One region of the Gorillibacterium sp. sgz306347 genome, then DNA from elsewhere that is predicted to be linked to it. Evidence: riboswitches for the same ligand, from Rfam matches in the RefSeq annotation. Region 1 holds a riboswitch; each other region holds the start of a gene.
The links. A riboswitch is a leader RNA that binds a small molecule or an ion and turns the genes downstream of it on or off. The one in region 1 is predicted to bind cyclic di-GMP.
Positions count from the first base shown of each region.

Region 2: it holds a riboswitch for cyclic di-GMP, as region 1 does, so the genes downstream of both, AC6I6H_RS04585 (TolB family protein) here and AC6I6H_RS17570 (transglutaminase domain-containing protein) in region 1, are expected to answer to the same signal.
Region 3: it holds a riboswitch for cyclic di-GMP, as region 1 does, so the genes downstream of both, AC6I6H_RS17060 (chemotaxis protein CheX) here and AC6I6H_RS17570 (transglutaminase domain-containing protein) in region 1, are expected to answer to the same signal.
Region 4: it holds a riboswitch for cyclic di-GMP, as region 1 does, so the genes downstream of both, AC6I6H_RS16990 (fibronectin type III domain-containing protein) here and AC6I6H_RS17570 (transglutaminase domain-containing protein) in region 1, are expected to answer to the same signal.

Region 1 is NZ_JCAPET010000038.1:40,614-44,958, forward strand. It holds gene AC6I6H_RS17565 (BMP family lipoprotein) at 1-1,045, opposite strand, end outside; gene AC6I6H_RS17570 (transglutaminase domain-containing protein) at 1,321-2,133, opposite strand; cyclic di-GMP riboswitch class I at 2,148-2,231, opposite strand; cyclic di-GMP riboswitch class I at 2,287-2,368, opposite strand; gene AC6I6H_RS17575 (class D sortase) at 3,410-4,099, opposite strand; partial or broken gene AC6I6H_RS17580 (LPXTG cell wall anchor domain-containing protein) at 4,171-4,345, opposite strand, start outside.
Region 2 is NZ_JCAPET010000005.1:54,877-59,221, reverse strand. It holds gene AC6I6H_RS04590 (RHS repeat-associated core domain-containing protein) at 1-344, opposite strand, end outside; gene AC6I6H_RS04585 (TolB family protein) at 394-1,407, opposite strand; cyclic di-GMP riboswitch class I at 1,462-1,573, opposite strand; gene AC6I6H_RS04580 (DEAD/DEAH box helicase family protein) at 1,723-4,345, opposite strand, start outside.
Region 3 is NZ_JCAPET010000036.1:11,111-15,455, forward strand. It holds gene AC6I6H_RS17055 (glycoside hydrolase family 94 protein) at 1-638, shown strand, start outside; gene AC6I6H_RS17060 (chemotaxis protein CheX) at 928-1,386, opposite strand; cyclic di-GMP riboswitch class I at 1,461-1,549, opposite strand; gene AC6I6H_RS17065 (inositol monophosphatase family protein) at 1,675-2,532, opposite strand; gene uvsE (UV DNA damage repair endonuclease UvsE) at 2,710-3,681, opposite strand; gene AC6I6H_RS17075 (hypothetical protein) at 3,851-4,183, opposite strand; gene AC6I6H_RS17080 (D-alanine--D-alanine ligase) at 4,189-4,345, opposite strand, start outside.
Region 4 is NZ_JCAPET010000035.1:21,610-25,954, forward strand. It holds gene AC6I6H_RS16980 (ECF transporter S component) at 24-695, shown strand; gene AC6I6H_RS16985 (Vat family streptogramin A O-acetyltransferase) at 1,638-2,276, shown strand; cyclic di-GMP riboswitch class I at 2,778-2,875, shown strand; gene AC6I6H_RS16990 (fibronectin type III domain-containing protein) at 2,921-4,345, shown strand, end outside.

The sequences.
Region 1 (4,345 bases):
CGCTCAGGTTCGGGTTTTCTTCCGGAATGCCAATGCCGTCGTTCTTCGCGTCAAACGTCAAGGTTTGTCCGCCCGGGAACGCGCCGTCCAGCTCCGCTTTGATCATGTCGTAAGCGGATTGGTCGATTTTCTTCATAGCGGAGGTCAGGATGACCGATTTTTCGCCTTCGTAGATGCCGTCCGCGTATTGGTCAACGTCAACCCCGATAACCCAGGCTTGGCCTGCGCGGTTTTTGGCTTCGTTGATCGCGCCAACGCCTACGCCGCCGGCTGCGGTGAAGATGACTTTTACGCCGCGGTCGTACATTTGGGCGGCCAGTTGTCCGCCAGCGGCGGAGTTGTCAAAGCTGCCTTGGTAAACGACGTTTTCCGGTTTGATGCTCAGCTTCGTGCCAAGGTTTTCGTTTGCGTATGCAACGCCTTGCTGGAAGCCCCAGTTGAACTTCTGAACGGCCGGGATTTCCATGCCGCCGATAAAGCCCGCTTCGCCTTCCTTCAGCTCGAGAGCGGCAGCGACGCCGGCGAGGAAGCCGGATTCATGCTCGGCGTAGAAAATCGCGACGGTGTTCTCGGCAACGGAGTATTTGCTGTCGCCGCTGTGAGGAGCGCCGTCGATGATAACGAATTTTGCGTCTTTGTATTTCTCTTGTGCTTTGAAGATCGCCGTTTCGAATTTGAAGCCCGGCGTTACGATAAACTTGAAGCCTGCATCGTACAGGTTGCCGATTTCCTTGGTGTAGTCGGCTTCCGTCGTACCGGTAGGTTTCAGGTACTTGTGTTCCAGACCGAATTCGGAGGTTGCCTTTTCAATGCCTTCCCAGGTGCCTTGGTTGAAGGATTTGTCGTCGATGGTGCCAGCATCCGTAACCATGCCCACTTTGAAGTCGGCGTTTCCGGCCGGTGCGCTTTCCGAAGGTTCCGTGGTTGCAGCCGCTCCGCCAGCCGTCGCCGACGGGGAAGGACTTGCGCTTTCCTTGGTGCCGCAAGCTGCCAGAAGACCCATCATCATCACGAAGATGGTTAATACAAGAAAGCCTTTTTTCATTCGTCATTGCCCCCGATATCCTGAATTATTGGGAAACCATTGGTTTGTCCAGTTCTAACTATAAGCAAAACAACCGCCAGTTTCAACTGATTTTCAGCCACTTTTCGCGTTTTTCCACCCTTTTTTGAAAGGTAAACGATTACATGAGGCGGAATTGCGATCATTCTCCTTTAATGTGTCCAAAACGTTCGAAAAACCCTCACGCTCCATGTGAGGAGGCAAGGGTTTTGATGGTCGGCGCTATCGCACAGTAAATGTAGTCGAGGAATTTCTTCTTAATAAACTTTGGCCCCTTGATAGTCGGACGCTTTCTTGGCGAAGGACGTTTTCAGGTTCCCTTGTTTATAGCCGGCGTCAACCGTGGTGTCGACAATGACCCACTTGCCGTTCAGGAGAACTTCGTTCCAGGCGTGGTATTCATCGACCAGCGAGGATTGGCCCATAACCAGCTTCGTCGGAACCCCGACGCTGCGGAGCATGGCCGCATACAGAGACGAGTAACCGTAGCAGATGGCCTTCTTGTCGGCCAATACTTTGTCGATGTCCGGAATGTAGCCGCCCTTGACCGTTTTGGCCAGCTCGTAGTCGTATTTGACATTCGCCACAATGTAATTGTAGATGGCTTTGGCCTTTTGCTCGTCCGTCTTCAGGTTCTTCGTCAGTTCCTTTGCTTTCTTGACGGCTTGCGTTGCGTTCTTCCAATCTACGTTTTGAACGGAATTGAGATAAACCGCCGAGCTGCTGCTCAGCGAAACCTTGACGGAGTCGCTGTAAAGGGTACGGTATTTGTTGCCCGAAACGTTCTCGAGAATCGAAACTTTGTACTCGCCGTTGCCGGATTGCAGCGGGAACGCTTGCTTGTCTTCGGCCGGCAGCAGATCGTACGTGTAGGTGCTCTTGTCTTTGGAGATCATCACTTTGGTTTTTACCGAAGCTTCGGCGTTATAGGTTACAGCAATGACGCCGCGGTGAAGATTGGACTTGTCCAGCCACGAGGCGCTGGAAGCCGCTTCAGCAGCGGGCGCATATGCGGAAAGACCGAGAGACAATACCATGGCAGAGAGAAACGGCAGGATGAATTTACGCATGGATAAAACCCCTTTTCGGTAGCTGGCTGCCACCCCCGGAGGGGACAGGCCCTGTAGCTTTGCGTCCCTGCCTTTCGGCAGGTTTGCCTTGTCGTGGTTAGCTTTATCCGATAAATGTGAAGCCGATGGAATGCAACAAAAAAAGCCTGTCCATTCGGTAGCTGGCTGCCACCCCCGGGGGGAAGGCCCTGTAGCTTTGCGTCCCTACCTTTCGATAGGTTTGCCATTTATCGTGTAAGCTTTTACTAGTACTAGTTTACCAGAAAATGAGAAAGAATCAAGGCTTTTCGTCAAATTTTTCAGAAACATTTGCTCCGGTTTTCGGAAGAATCGTAGTCCTCTCATGCTGCCTAAATTCTACGCGGCGCTGCTATTTGCGCTATTTACCGGAAAACAACGGAAGATGAAACGGCTCCAAATCTATTCCTTGAAAGAGGCTGATAGACGATCCGGCTAGCATAGCCGCCCGTTTAAGCATTTGCTACCGGACAGGCGGGCTATTAACTGGGCGGTAGTCGGCAAGCCTCTTTTCAACATATGCTTTACCCGAATAAAAACACGCCTGAAAATGCGGGAACGGCAGCCGTCGCCGCTCTTGACGGTAGCGATGGCTGAGACTCGTTCTCCCATACGCCTCCTTTTGAGCCGTCCGATGGCTATTTTAGCCCCGAGCTAATCTCCTTCCCGTAATTTTCACAGTATGTGATGTCTCGGAGGTGAGCTTGGAGGGCTAACGGTTGCCACAGAGGCTATTTGCTTCAAAAAAGGGGCTTTCAATTTGTAACGGTTGCCACAGGGCTTATTTTCGGTTTTTTGTTTGTTTTGGCCCGTGATTTTGCGAAATAGGCGCCGTGGCAACCGTTAGCCGTAAAAAAGGCCGATTTTTGCGCAAATAAGCGCTGTAGCAACCGTTAGCGCACGGCGGTGGAGCGGCACCGAACAGAAGGGCCCCATGGCCGTTTCATTTTCCTTCACGCTATCCCCGTTTACCTTCTCATATGCAAGCCTCCTAAGCGCCCGCTTTCCCCGGATTCTTTTCGGGGCAAGCGGTATTCCGGGAAACAGGAAAAACCACAAAAAAACCCGGATTCACCCGGGTTCAGTTCGTAATGGCTGATATGCACGTCATAGAAGGGGGGGGCGGATTGCAGACATGGGGCGAGGCAGGACCCCGCCTTTTTCAATGGCCGGCTTTTGGCATCATTCGAAATGTCCGTGTCATTCCCGCTCCGGAATCCGGCGTTAGCTGGAATGCCGCCTCTGCCCTCTTCCATTTTCAAGATACGAGTTTGGCGTGAACGATCAAGCGGTGCGTGGCGTTGACGACCGGATCACAGGTAATCAACGTCAGCAGGCGGTCGGTATGGTTGCGGTTGAGGACCGAGACGTCGTCCGGCTCCACGATCGATGTCTTGTAAACCTGGTAAACATAGGTTTGGCCGTTTGCGTCCACCCGAATTTCATCGCCTTCCCGCACCTCGTCCAGCCGGTTGAACAACCGTCCTTTTGTTCGCGCCCGATGAGCGGCTATGCCTGCGTTTCCGACCTCCCCAATCGGCGTCGTTTCGGAAAGATGAACGGCGGACCGCTCCATGTTCGCTTTTGTCGCTCCCTCCAGAATGGGAAGCTTGACGTCTATGCGGGGAATCGAAACAACACCGAGAAGCTCCGCCTTCCCCTGATCCTGCTGCGGTTCGGTCAATTGCTCTCCGGTGTCTTCACCTGCTCCTTCGTCCAGAAGGCGGGAGACATTCTGCAGCCCGTCCCTCAGCGCGGATTCGTCGGAAGGGGATACCGGGGCGTGGGAAGTGCTGGGATTTTGCGCCATCTCCTCGGCTGCTTTCAAAAGCCGGGCCTGTTCCCGGTCCGCGTTCCACTCGCTGATCCTGGGGTAAAGCATAACCGCAAGACCAATAGCGATCAGAATATAGGAACCTATGCGCAGCATCCGGCCTTTTCGCGGCATTGGCGTTTTCTCCTCCCAGGCTATGAAAAGGAGTAAAGAGGACGGCCCTCTTTACTCCCAAGTCATACCGTCTATTGTCTTTGTTGCCGTACCCTAATGATAAGGCCGGCGGCAATGATTAGCAAGCCCGCCGCGTAATAAGGGAAGCGGCTGGATTCACCCGTTTGCGGCAGCGTTCCGAGCGGAACATCCTCGTCCGGAATGACCGTCTCGTCGCCAGGCCCTGCGGGGTCATCAGGTCCCGAC
Region 2 (4,345 bases), on a different contig from region 1:
CCGTCCCAATGGTACACGTTGTCCACATACTCCCCGTTCGCGTCGACGGTCGGGTAGGTACCCTCGTGAATGAGCGCCTGCTCGATCGGGTAACCGCCTTCGGGGTTCGGCACGCAGATCGCGATGCGCACGTCATGCGTTTTGGCCGTCTCGGAAGCGTCGAACTTGAAATGAATGTCCGCGCCGGACCCGCCCGCCGTGTTAATGCGAGGCGGATTGACGGTGATCAGGGTATCGGCCTTTACTTTTGTAACGGCCAGGCCGGGCACGACCGGAATGCCGGTCAGCAATAGCGTGACCGCTAATAAAAGGCTAAGAAACGCCTTGGTTCTCTTTTTCAGCACAAGTGCTCACCTCTGGATTGGAATAGGAAGGGCTTGGGACCGCCGGGCATTATTTCGCCGACGCGGCCGGGGTGCGGACCATTTTGCGCAGGGACAGGTTTCCCTTGCCGTCCGCCATCACCAGTTCGTCGCCGCTGTACCCGATATACGTGCGGTTTTTGGCGGATTCGCCGATCGTGAACACCTCGCCGGTCTTCAGATTGACGCCCCGCACCAGCACTTTCCCGTTCACCGCTTCCATCCATGCACCCTGCGTGTCTCCGATGGCCAAAAAGCCGTATTCCGCCTTCTTGACGCCCGCTGCGGTCAAATCCTTCGGTTTTGCGGCCGCATTCGACGTGTTCAGAAGCAGGTACTTGCTCCGGCTCTTGTTGTCCGCCGCTTTGGCAAGCACGTCTGTTCCGTTAAACGCAAACCAGCTCAGCGTAAAGCCCGAGGCGCTCATGTTCAGGCTGTGGGTCGTGCCCGCCGCAATATCGTACAGGGCGGCATCGCCCTCGTCGGTCAAAAAGGCGACCTTTCCCTTGGCCACAACCGGCTGGCGCCCCGATTCCACGGGCATTTCTTCCCCGCCCGAGGCCAGATCGAGCAGATAGATCGTCGACGTATCCGAACGGCTCCAGACCACGTGATTGCCGCTGATCGACAAGCTGCCGAGCGGACCGTCCACGGCGTTCAGCCGGGCCGTTTTTTTGGTCTTCAGGTTGTAGGCGTACACGTCCCAGTACAGCGAACCGCTGCTGCGCTCCCCTTTGTCAAACCAAACGACGGTATTACCGCTTACTTGCGGACTTTGCTTGCGGGCGGCGGTTTTCGTAAGGGTCTGTTTTGCTCCCGTTTTCAAATCCAGGTACTCGACCTGCGGATGACCGGCTTTGTCCTTTGCGATCGAGACCAAACCGGTCCCCGCCACGGAAGCGTCCGCCGCGCTCGCCTGCCCGGCGGTTTTCCGGTCCTGTGTCTTGTACGTGACCGAAGCCGCGCCGCTTTCGGCGGCAGCCGCGAATAAAGATGCGACCAAGAGCAAGATAACCGCCAGCACAATCTGTTGTTTCGATTTCATCCCTCTGTTTCTCTCCTCGTATGACCGTTTTCGGGCACAAAAAAATCAAGCCCGTGAAGCGGCCCGGCTGCCGTCCCGCTTGCAACCCCCGCTTGGGAGGGCGGCAATGCGGCTTAGGCCCGTGGCTTTGCGTCTCCGCCTTTCGACGGATTTGCCTTTGATTCCAACTTGATTTCAGTCCGCTATGTAGGTCATTCGTGGTGGCGCTGCGGCCTATTGGTTCTATCGGCTTTTGGAATGGAAAGTTGAATCTTCTCTTCAAGAAAAAGCAAAAACCGGGACGAAAGTCCTTTTGAGGACCTCGTTCCGGTTTTGTCAGCGCCAAACGCTGATTCGCTCCGTTTTGTCGAGAAAGGCGGCGGACATCGCTTTCGCTCTTGCGGCCAGAAGCCGTTTCCGGCCTTCGGCCGTGCGGGTATAGATCAGCTCCGCCGGACCGATCTTCTTGGCCCACAGCGCATGAAACCGCTCCGCGTCTTCCTTTCTCCGGCCGATCTCTTCCGGCACGGCATAATAGTCGCGGCGCCTTCCAAGAAAAGACCGGGACTCGCGGTAAAGCAAATACCGGGGGTTTTGCACCGGCTCGAGAAGCTGCTGAAGGGCCTGAAGAAAAAGCGTCTGCTCTTGAGCGGTTCCTCCCTCCATCCGGCAAACCACGCCGCCGTCTCCGGCTTCCTCCGCCTGGATGCGGTGGCGGCCCGGTTCAGGCTTCACAAGCTTCATCGCATAGAGGGATTCATAGACGGCTTCTCCCGCCAGCCGAATGCTTTTGCCCGGTGAATGATGCCGGAGATACAGCCGTACGCCCTTTACCAGGGACGGCAACGCCGGAAGCGCTCCAGCCAGCGCGATCAAAGCAAGCTTCACACCGGCCGGCATATCCCCGAAAACAAGCCGCGGCTCGAGGAGCGCCTCCAAGAGACCGAACAGCCCGGCGGACGCCGCCCACAGCAGCAGGGCTTTGACGGTTTGCCCAAAATAGTACGGGCGGGGAACCGTCTCCTCCGTGGAGACCAGCTGTTCGTTCATTCCCTCGTGGAGCACCAGCGCCGCCTCCCACCGTTCACGCAGGCGGGCGCGCTGCCGGGCCCGTTCAAAGGTGCTCCGGTTTTGCCCGCTCAGCCAGCCGGACGTATACCGGTCCGTTTGCAGGTCCATCCGTCCGATGCCGGATTCAATGGTTTCCCGCGTCACGGAAAGCCCGACCAGCGAGCGGAAGCGGCGGCTGAGCGAAACGAGGTCCCGTCCCCCGTCCGGCTGCTCCGTATCCACGCAGGCGAGGTGCCAAATGGCGCCGGTTTTGGCGGGGTTGTCTTTTTGCGTGCGGATCGCGCGCCCCCGCATTTGATTGGAGAGCATAAAAGAGCCGACGTAGGACGCCAGGACAAGCACATTGAGGCACGGCGCGTCCCAGCCTTCCCCCAACAGAGCGGCCGTTCCGATCAAAATCCGGATGCCGCCCCGCTCGAACACTTCGGTAACCACAGCCACCAGTTGGGAAAGCGGAGCGCCCCGAAGGTCGAGCTCGACATACGCGCCGTCGTGTGCCAGCGGCCACGCGGTCCTCGGCAGGACGGCAAGCGATCCGCACAGGATGCCGAGCGGCGCGCTCACCTCCTCGCGGCGGCGCAGCAGCTCGAAGACGGGCACGACCCCGAGCCGGTTAAGCGGAGGCGCCCCCCCGCCCGCCCCGGGAAAGCTGTCTTTGCGGATGTAATCGGCCAGCACCACCAGGCGCAGGTCCTCCTTCAGCAGGTTCTGCTCGAAGGAGACAATTTCGCCGATGCCATGCAGCTTTGAGGCGCTCTGCGTCAGCATCCGGTCGAAAGCGGGGGTGGAGCGGAACGAAACCCGGCGCTTTTCGGCCGCCCCGATGGCCCGCAGCTTTCCGCGCCACTCCTTCAGCGCCGGGTTTTCCTCATCCATTCGCTTGTCCCGGTACAACAGCCCGGTCAACAGCTCCCCGGCCCATTCGTCCGTCAAAGGCGGCACTTCTTCGCCTTCCACGCCCAGCGCTTTCGCCGCCAGGGGCCAGCCGGGAAGCCCCGCAGCCTTCAAGTAGATCACCAGACTGGAAAAATACCCGGGAGCCGTCAACGCCTCCTCCAAATGCTCTTCCGTCCGAACTATCCACGGATGGCTGCCGACCGCTTCCCGAATGGCGGGGTCGAGCAGCAGCTCCTGCTTCAAACGGGCGGCGTTTCGGCGGAACTCCCGCAGGGGGCCGTATTCCGCTTCATTGGGCTCGGTCAGAAAAATATAATCCTGATGCGGGCAAAGCTCCGCTTCGCGCACAAGCTCGGGCACGCTGATTTCGGCATCGATCGGGCCGCACAGCTCTTCGTACCGCTGCCACTCGGCCTGCTGCACATCGTACGGCGGCGTGGCGGTCAGCGCAACGACGGCCGGCCGGTTCAGGGCCGAGCGCAGGCGCAGCGCGCTTTTCCACCAGGCCGCCCGCAAATGGTGCGCCTCGTCGAGGATGAGCGTCTGGAAGCCCATCCGCTCTATGGCGGCGCGCGCTTCGGCCGGCCGACTTCGCCCGGCGGGAGCGGCCTCCCTTCCGCCCCGCTCCGGCGCTGCCCGTGAACCAGCGTCTGGCGCCCGCCCGGTCCCATCTGCGGCTACCCCGAAAGAGGGCTCCGCCGGCTTTTGACCCTCTTCCGCTTCCTCCGGTCCATTTTCCGACGGCATGTCGTCTTCTTCCGCTTCCTCCGGTCCATTTTCCGACGGCATGACGTCTTCTTCCGCTTCCCCGAAAGCGTCTTCCGCCGAATTTTCGCCTTTCCCGCTCTCTCCGGCCCGTTCCCCGGGTGGCTCAACCTCTTCCGGCTGCGCCCCCTCTTCCCTTTTATACAACTCATGCAGGGCCTGATACGTGGTGACCGTGACAAAAGCGGGCTTGTGCAGCTCAAGCGAAACCCAATCCGGAAGCTGC
Region 3 (4,345 bases), on a different contig from region 1:
CGGGCGACGCCGTAAAAGCCCTCGATTCCGTCGTCGAGAAGCTCGAAACCAAGCACGGCATCGTGCTGCAGCAGCCGCCTTATTCCAAGTACTACATCAACCTGGGCGAAATCTCTTCCTATCCCCCGGGCTACAAAGAAAACGCCGGGATTTTCTGCCACAACAACCCGTGGATCATGATCGCGGAAACGGTTGTCGGCCGCGGCGACCGCGCGTTCGAGGTGTACAGCAAGATTGCACCGGCATACCGCGAAGAGATCAGCGACCTGCACCGCATGGAGCCGTACGTCTACTCGCAAATGATCGCCGGACGCGACGCGGTTCGCCACGGCGAAGCCAAGAACTCCTGGCTGACCGGCACGGCCTCCTGGAACTTCGTCGCCATTACCCAGGCGATTCTCGGCATCAAGCCGGAGTTTGACGGGCTGATGGTAGACCCCTGCATTCCGCAGGCATGGGACGGTTACACGATTACCCGCGTCTTCCGCGGCGACACGTTTGAAATCAAAGTGTCGAACCCGAACCATGTCCAAAAAGGCGTGGCCAAGGTAACGGTAGACGGCAAGGAAATCGAAGGCAACATCCTGCCGGTTATCGGCGATGGCGGCACCCATCAGGTGGAAGTCGTCCTCGGCTAAGCCGATTCCGGAAACAGCAAAACCGGCATTCCGCCCTTATTGGGCAGGATGCCGGTTTTTTTGTTTTCCGTAGCGGCTGTGTACTTCCCTCGCACTCCTGCGATCCGCTCAGACAATGCGCCCCTGCATGCGGAACGCACTCTTTACGCCCCTGATGCAGGTTACGATTCCTTTTTACTCGGGGCGTAGCCATTCCTTTTCGCGAATGGCCCATTTGCTCCGGGCAAAAAAAATCCTCTCCGCCTGCGGGAGAGGGATGCCGGGTTACGGATTACGGGCTGCCGGGCGGTTAAACCGCGACCACGTAAATATCAAATTGCCCGTAGGATTGAAGATTCAGCGGAATCGCCATCGACTTCAGCTTGCCGTTGCCGGGCAAGTTGCCGGTTTCCATAAAAAACGGCGGCGTAATGTCGACGACAATGCCCTGGTTATACAAAAGGGTGCTTGCATTGCCGCTGATCATGTTGCCCAGCTCGGAGATGGCGCTGCGGCTGATTTCGTCAAACTCTGTCAGAGCGTAACCGCCCATCATGGCGGAGGCGATCTTCAGCGCAACCGGTTCGGGAAAGCCGAACAGGATGTCCCCGGTCATTCCGCCCACAATGCCGATTTTGAGCCAGACGTGATTGTCCTGCATCTCAATGAGTTTGATCTTCAATTCTCCCAGCGTCGGCTTCACCTGAATCAACGATTCGATAACCGTGCAGGAAGACATTAGAAACGGGTTGATGTACTCTGCCTGCATTTTCCTCGCCTCACTCCCAAAAAAATCTGCGAATCAAGCGATACCGGTCATCCCAACAAGTTCGCAACATGTTGTTCGGCAACCCGGCTGCCATGGGAGTTTCTGTTCCTTTAGGCCCGAGGCTTTGCGTCCCCGTCTTTCGGCGGGTTTGCCCTTATCGCTATCTGCTGTTAGGACCACAGTCCTTGTCGATATTACAAGTATAAGGTCCCAAGCAATAATTAGCAATAGCACAAGGCAGAGCCCGACACAATTTTACAAATCTTCAGCATTTGAGAGACTTCTTTCCTAGTAGCCGGTCGCATCGGCTTCCTGGAGAACCGAAATCAGTTCGTCGTGAATATGACCGTTTGTGGCAGCGACATGCCGGACGCCGAGATGATAGTCGGTGTTCCGGGTATCGCTGATCCGTCCGCCCGCCTCCTGCACCAGGAGAGCGCCGGCCGCCAGATCCCAGGCATTGAGGTTTACTTCCCAAAAAGCGCTCAGGCGTCCCGACGCGACATAGGCCAAATGAAGGGCGGCAGAGCCGCCGTTGCGGACATTGCGCACCTTTGGAACCATGGCCGTAAGTCCTCTCATGTTGGCTTCGGCCAGACTGCGGTCGGTCGGAAAGCCGGTGGCAACCAGGCTCGTGGCCAGGGTGCTCTCTTCCGCCACCCGGATCGGCCGCCCGCGAAGATAGGCGCCTTTCCCCTTTTCGGCTACAAACAGCTCATCCCGCGACGGGTCATAAACCACACCTACGATAACTTGTCCTTTATAGGCTAGGGCGATGGAAACCGAATAAAAGGGAAACGTATGCACAAAATTGGTCGTTCCATCGATCGGATCGACAATCCACAGGTATTCCGCGGAGCTTGCTTCCTCCAGCGCCTTGGCGGAGGCCAGGGGACCGGGCTCCACGCCTTCCTCCCCCAAAAACGAATGCGTCGGGAAATGCGTCAGGATCAAATTTTTGATCAGCTTTTCCGACCCTTTGTCAATCTCCGTCACCAGGTCGTGCTGCGAGGTCTTTACCTGAAGCGAGGTGAAGGCGCCCAGCTTGCTTTTGATCCATTCTCCCGCCTTCGCCGCCGTGTTGATGGCGACGGCCGTATAGCTTTTGCCGCTCGGGGAAAAATGCACGTTCGGTTGGTCTGCCAAAAGGATCACTCATTTCCGGTAGTTTTGCGTTTCATTTAGTATAAAAGAGTTCCCCGGGAAAAACCACGGAGCAGTAGCCAAAAATTATCGTTACTCCTGACAAACCCGCAAAACGGAAAAGGCATGGCCCCCGGCTATCCGGCTGCCATGCCGCGGCCCGTCCGCCGCCCGCCCGGCTTAAACCTCGACGGACGCGCCGTCCAGGCGCCGGACGCCCTCCATCTTTGTCAGCTCGTCCATAAGCCGAAACAAAGCTCCGTCCTTTTGCTTGGCTTCGATCATTACGTCCAGCCGGGGGGTGCCTTCCGCTACCCGGCGGAAAAACTCCAGCAGCGGACCGGGATCTACATAATCGGCATGCGCCCGCATATCGGACTCCGATTTCGGGCTCGAGGCGTGAATCTTGGGCGGGATCGCAGCCGCCCCGTCCCGTTCCCAGGTGCGCCGGATTCTCGGCCAGAGCTCTTCCGCCCGCTCGCCTCCCCCCGGGTTAACCAGGTGATGATGGATGTCGAGCACCATCGGGACGCCGACTTGCTCGGCGCATTCCAGCGTCTCCAGCGCCGTGTATGTTTTGTCGTCATTCTCCAGCGTAAGCCGGTTTCTGATCTCGTCCGGCAGGGCCGCAAAACGCTCGTGGAACCGGGCCAGGGCGGTCTCTTTGCTGCCGTAGGTGCCTCCGATATGGATGTTGCATTTGGACCGCTCGTCCAGCCCCATGGCCGCAAGCATGCCCGCCTGATGATGCAGGTCCTGCAACGATTTCCGCAGCACATCCTCTTTGGGAGTGGTCAGAACGGTGAAGTGATCGGGATGAAAGCTCGTCCGCATGCCGTGCAGCTTGACGTAATCCCCGACTTCCCGAAAGCTGTCCGCCAGCGCGGGCAGCGGATTCCAGCCTTCCGTCTCCGGATGTGTGACAAGAGGCACAAGACGGGACGAGAAGCGAAACACCCGGATGTCGTGGGCCCGGTTGTGCCGCAAAAGCCGCAGCGTGTTGTGCAGGTTTTCGGCGGCGATCCGTTCCAGCTTCCGCAGGGCGGCCGCCCGGTCCGGGATTTTGGCGAACTGGGTGGCGGTCATCGTTTTGGACGGCGAGGCGTTCGCCACCTCTACCGACATGGCGACATATCCGAAGCGTACAATCATGGGGAAGCCCTCCCGGGAATGCCGATTCTTTCCCGTTAGTCTGCCCCTTCTCCGCCCGGACAACACGCATTTTATGCAATAAGCGCTCTCTTCATCGCTGCCGGCCGGTGCGTCGAAGCGGTCCCGCCGCGCCGCATTTACGCGGATTGATGCGCTACCCGGAAAAGGCTCAGCTTCCGGCCCCTTCCTCCTGATCGCGGAAATACATCTCGTAGGCAAGCACGGTCTGCACCTCGGCCTCCTGCTCCGTCAGCAGCCGGACGAGCTCCATTTCCACCCCGGTCACTTCGTTTCCCTGAAAATCAATTTCGGCGATCGAAACGACGATCTTGACGATGGCGACCGCCCGGTTGTCCGGGGCATACGCGATGGCCTTCTGGCCGGTCGGGAAAATGCGGAAGCCGGTTTTGGTCATTTTGCAAACGCCGTATTCCAGCAGATCGTCCAGCTCCCGCTGCGATTTGAACTTGCAGATCGAATTGATCTCCGTGGCAAAGCCCATTCCAATCACCCGCCGATTTCAAATGTGAATTGCAGCTTTTGCTTCTCCGCGTGCCGGTCGAGAGCGAGCTGGATCAATTCATCCAGCAGCTTGCCGTACGGCTTGCCCGTTTCCTTCCAGAGCAGCGGGTACATGCTGAACGGGGTGAAGCCCGGCATGGTA
Region 4 (4,345 bases), on a different contig from region 1:
TTTCCCGGCGGACAATGGTATCCATGCTGCTGATTCTTGCGGCGATTCCGGCCACCATCCTGTTCGGCGTGTTCGTCCTCCAGGACCGGAAATATTACTTCATCAGCCTGCTGATCGTGCTGTATACACTGCTTCCGTTTGCGCTTGTCTTTGAAAAACGGAAGCCGCAGGCCCGGGAGCTGATTCTGATCGCGGTGCTGGCGGGCATTGCGGTGGCGGGGCGGGGCGCCTTTTTCATGCTGCCCCAGTTCAAGCCGGTGGTCGCAATCGTGATTGTTGCTGGCGTCAGTCTGGGGGCGGAGGCGGGTTTTCTGGTCGGGGCGGTGACGGGCTTTGTGTCCAATTTCTTTTTCGGACAGGGGCCGTGGACGCCTTGGCAGATGTTCTGCTTCGGCATTATCGGCTTTCTGGCCGGGCTTTTGTACCGCAAAGGCCTGCTCGCCAAAAAACGGCTTCCGCTCTGCCTGTTCGGCGGCCTGGCGACTTTTTTTATCTACGGCGGCATCATGAACCTGAGCGCGCTGATGATGTTCACGCCCCGCTTCACCTGGGGCGCGCTTCTGGCCGCCTATGCGTCGGGCTTCTGGTTCGATCTTGTGCATGCGACCGCCACGGTGGTGTTTTTGCTCGTGCTTTCCCGTCCGATGATCGAGAAGCTGGAGCGGGTGAAGCGGAAGTACGGGCTCATGGAGTGACGGGACGGGAAACGATTCTCCAATCGGTCTAATCCTTATTGCCTCCGCCAGAGTGCCCCATCGATATCGGAGATTGGAAAAGAAAGCTGCGGTCGTCTCCCGGCGAACGGGCATGAAGACCCGAACTTCAACTTTCCAGAGGGCTCCCGCTCATGGGGATGGATAGGAAGTGCAAAAAAGCACCTCATCCTGCCGTTTTCCGCTATTTTAGACCGAATAGATGCAGAAAGGCAATTAATTCTTCAATTTTCTCTAACTATCGTTTCTTTTAGCGGACATAAGTGCGAATACGTTCTTATATTACGACGGGGACAGGAAATGATAGGAAATAAATGCCGTTTTGCAGCTATTCGCATCACCGTTCCCTGGTTATCATTTGCTGGACCGGTTGCATCTCATCCCCCTCCCCGACGCTTGCCTTTTTTTGCCCGGAGAGGATTAGAAAAAGACGGCGGACAAGCAAACCGGAACGCCTAAGAGAGCGCCTACATGGGGGGCCTTCCAACCTCTCCTCTCCTAATCTGCTAATACACGAAACGTGGAGCTATTGGAAAACGGAAGGAATCGGCAATGAGCCGAATGAAGGTTTCTACGAGGACCGGAATAACGATGATGGCGGCTCTTCGCGCACAATCTGGAAGCAGATCATTTGGGCAATCAGACAGCGGTGATTTCTACTGATGAAATGCTGGACGATGGCGGCAGGAAATTGCATACCGCAAGGGCGGATGCGGCTGGAGGTGGACCGCAAAACGGGCCGGGTCCGCAGCACGCCGTTTGAATGAGAGGGGCGCGGGCGCCTCTCTTTTTTTGACCGGTTTCGTTATAACGGTTTTTTCCGGCAGGCGGGAGGACGGTTTCAGGTAGAATGGAAGTGCCTGGCGGCTGTCGCAATTATTTGCTTGAAAAGCGGTCACTAAAAATGCGGAGGAGGAAACGACCATGCCATACGGACCGGATCCGAATGCGGTTCACCCCGTGGAGGGACTGAACCGGATCTGTTTTGTCAAAAACATCATCACCCGCCCGAACATCCAAGTGGGGGATTACACGTACTACGACGACCCGGAAGGCCCGGAAAGGTTTGAAGAGCATGTGACGCATCACTACGAGTTCCTCGGAGACAAGCTGATCATCGGCAAGTTTTGCGCGATCGCCGCAGGAGTGGAATTTGTAATGAACGGGGCGAATCACCGGATGAATTCGGCGACCACGTACCCTTTCAACATCATGGGCGGGGGCTGGGAAAAAGCGATGCCGGCGCTGGACGATCTTCCGTTTAAGGGAGATACGATTGTCGGCAACGATGTCTGGATCGGGCAAAACGTCACCATTATGCCGGGGGTCCACATCGGCGACGGGGCCATTATTGCGGCGAACGCCGTCGTGACCCGTGACGTTCCGCCCTATCACATCGCAGGCGGGAATCCGGGCCGGATCATCCGCAAGCGGTTCGACGACGAGCTCATCGCCCATTTGCTGAAGCTGGCGTGGTGGGATTGGCCGCCGGAAAAGATTTATGCGCATCTGGAGGTTCTGTGCAGCGGCGACCTAGACCGGATTCGGAGCTTGAATGGCTGACGGAGAGCTTCTGGACGTTAAAGACGTTCTGGCAGTCGGCGCAGCCTTCGTTTGGCAAGCCCCCTTTCGGGAGCAGTGCGAAGTTCCACAGCAGCACCGTTTGTCCCGACTCGGGGAGGCTCTGAAAATAAGTTGGTGCTTTGTCCAACTCAAATTGTTGCCGAAATCCTTGCTCAGCCACGCTGCACTCGTGAAATAGACCGCTTTATCAGGAAGCTCATCGTGGAACCCGCTTATCGCTTCCAACGAACGTTCATAGCATTGATAAGCCGTTCCCGCCGTATAGGGAGCGGCCTTTTCATGCCGAGGCAACGTTCGGACGCCCATATTGCTCCCTTTTTCTCCTGATAATCTCTATATGACTAAAGTAATCCTAAAAAACGACATAATTTTACACGTTCACAATTTATACCTAATTTTATGAAGGAAATCGAAATAGGAATATGGAATTATCCTACTAGCTATTTCTGCCATATATAGGCAGTTGGAAGCAAGTCAAGTGATCGATAAAGGCAAACCCGCACGAAAGTCGGGGACGCAAAGCCACGGGTCTAATCCTTTTTCCTTTGGAAAGAAGGGATGACAGCCGGGTTGCCGCAGTCTCTTTGGCTTGCTTTTTTTTAGTGGAGAGATGGAGGGGACTTATGTCGAACAGAGGCAGGATTATGGCAAGGCTCGTCAGTTTGTTGTTGATTTTCTCCCTCGTGCTTCCATCGGTGCAGGGGGCCTATGCGGAGGCTACAGGGGGAAGCCTTCTTCGCGTCAGCTTTCAGCCCGGCGAAATCCCGGCCTATACCGGCTACCTTCCCGATTACGGGAAGCTTTACGGAGAGCAGAACGGCCATGTGTACGGGTGGAATATGCCGCACGAGGAGCAGACCGTAACAACCAGCACGTACGGCGATCCCGGCATCGACAACAGTGTGCGGCTGCTGCCGGGAGGCGAATGGGGCATCCAGGTGGAGAATGGCAGCTATGAGATCAGCGTCACGGTGGGAGATGCGGTTTACGAAAGCCGCAACACGCTCTTTGCCGAAGGCTTCGCCCTGCTGGAAGGTTTTCCTCTGGAGGCCGGCCAGCATGCTACGGTCAAAAAAACCGTTGCCGTTTCCGACGGGGTTTTGACTCTTAACCAGGGAACGGACAGCGAAGCGCGAACCGTCCTGAACTGTCTGACCCTAGCCAAAGCGGTGCGCGTGGACAAAAAGCTGCAAAAACCGCAGATTTCGCTCCCCGCGGTTGAGAACAAGGTGCAGGGAAACCACCTTCTGTTGTCCGGCTCCGTCATCAATGAACATTTTGCGCCGGCATACATAGAAGTGGACGGATTGCGGGAGGAAATCGCCCGGTACTTGACCGGGAAAGCGGAGGCGGCGGCAGCCGCGCGCCAAGCGCTGGAGCAGACCGCCGTTCCGGCCGGCGGGAACGACATCGCGTCGATTCAGGCAGCGATTGCAGCGGCAAAAGGACCGGTGGCGGCTGTCAAAGCGGGACAATTGAACCTGGACAAAGGAGCGACCTTCGGCAGCCCGGAGAAGCCGGTCCACCTTATTCTGGACAGCATCAACACCAACCGGAGTCTTGACCTGGTTGTTTACGGCTCGCTGCAACTGAAATCGGACCTGAACGCAAATGCTCCGCTGCGGCTGTCCCTTCACGCGGTGCCTTCGGTCAGCGGCGCATCGGGCGATTTGACGGTGGGCGGCGCGTTTCACTTGAATCAGGATTCCGCCGTCGAGGTGGCCGGAAAGCTTTATGCCGGCAAACTGACCTATAACAACGGGAGCTTGACCGTAAATGCCGGCGAGCTTGCGGTTTCCGGCCAACTCGACATCAATACAACGGTTCGGATGGAAATTGCCAATGAAATGACGGTTGGGGAGATTGTCTCAAACAACCAGACGGCCCGTTTGATTATTCGCCGGGCGGACTTATTGGTGCGGGATAACATAAGCGTAAATAACCATTTGGAAATTCATACTGGCGGGGTGTTTGCGGCGGGCGGAAATCTGATCTCCAACCGGACGCCGATTATCGTAACCGGGGACGCAGGGGCGGGCGAAACGCAA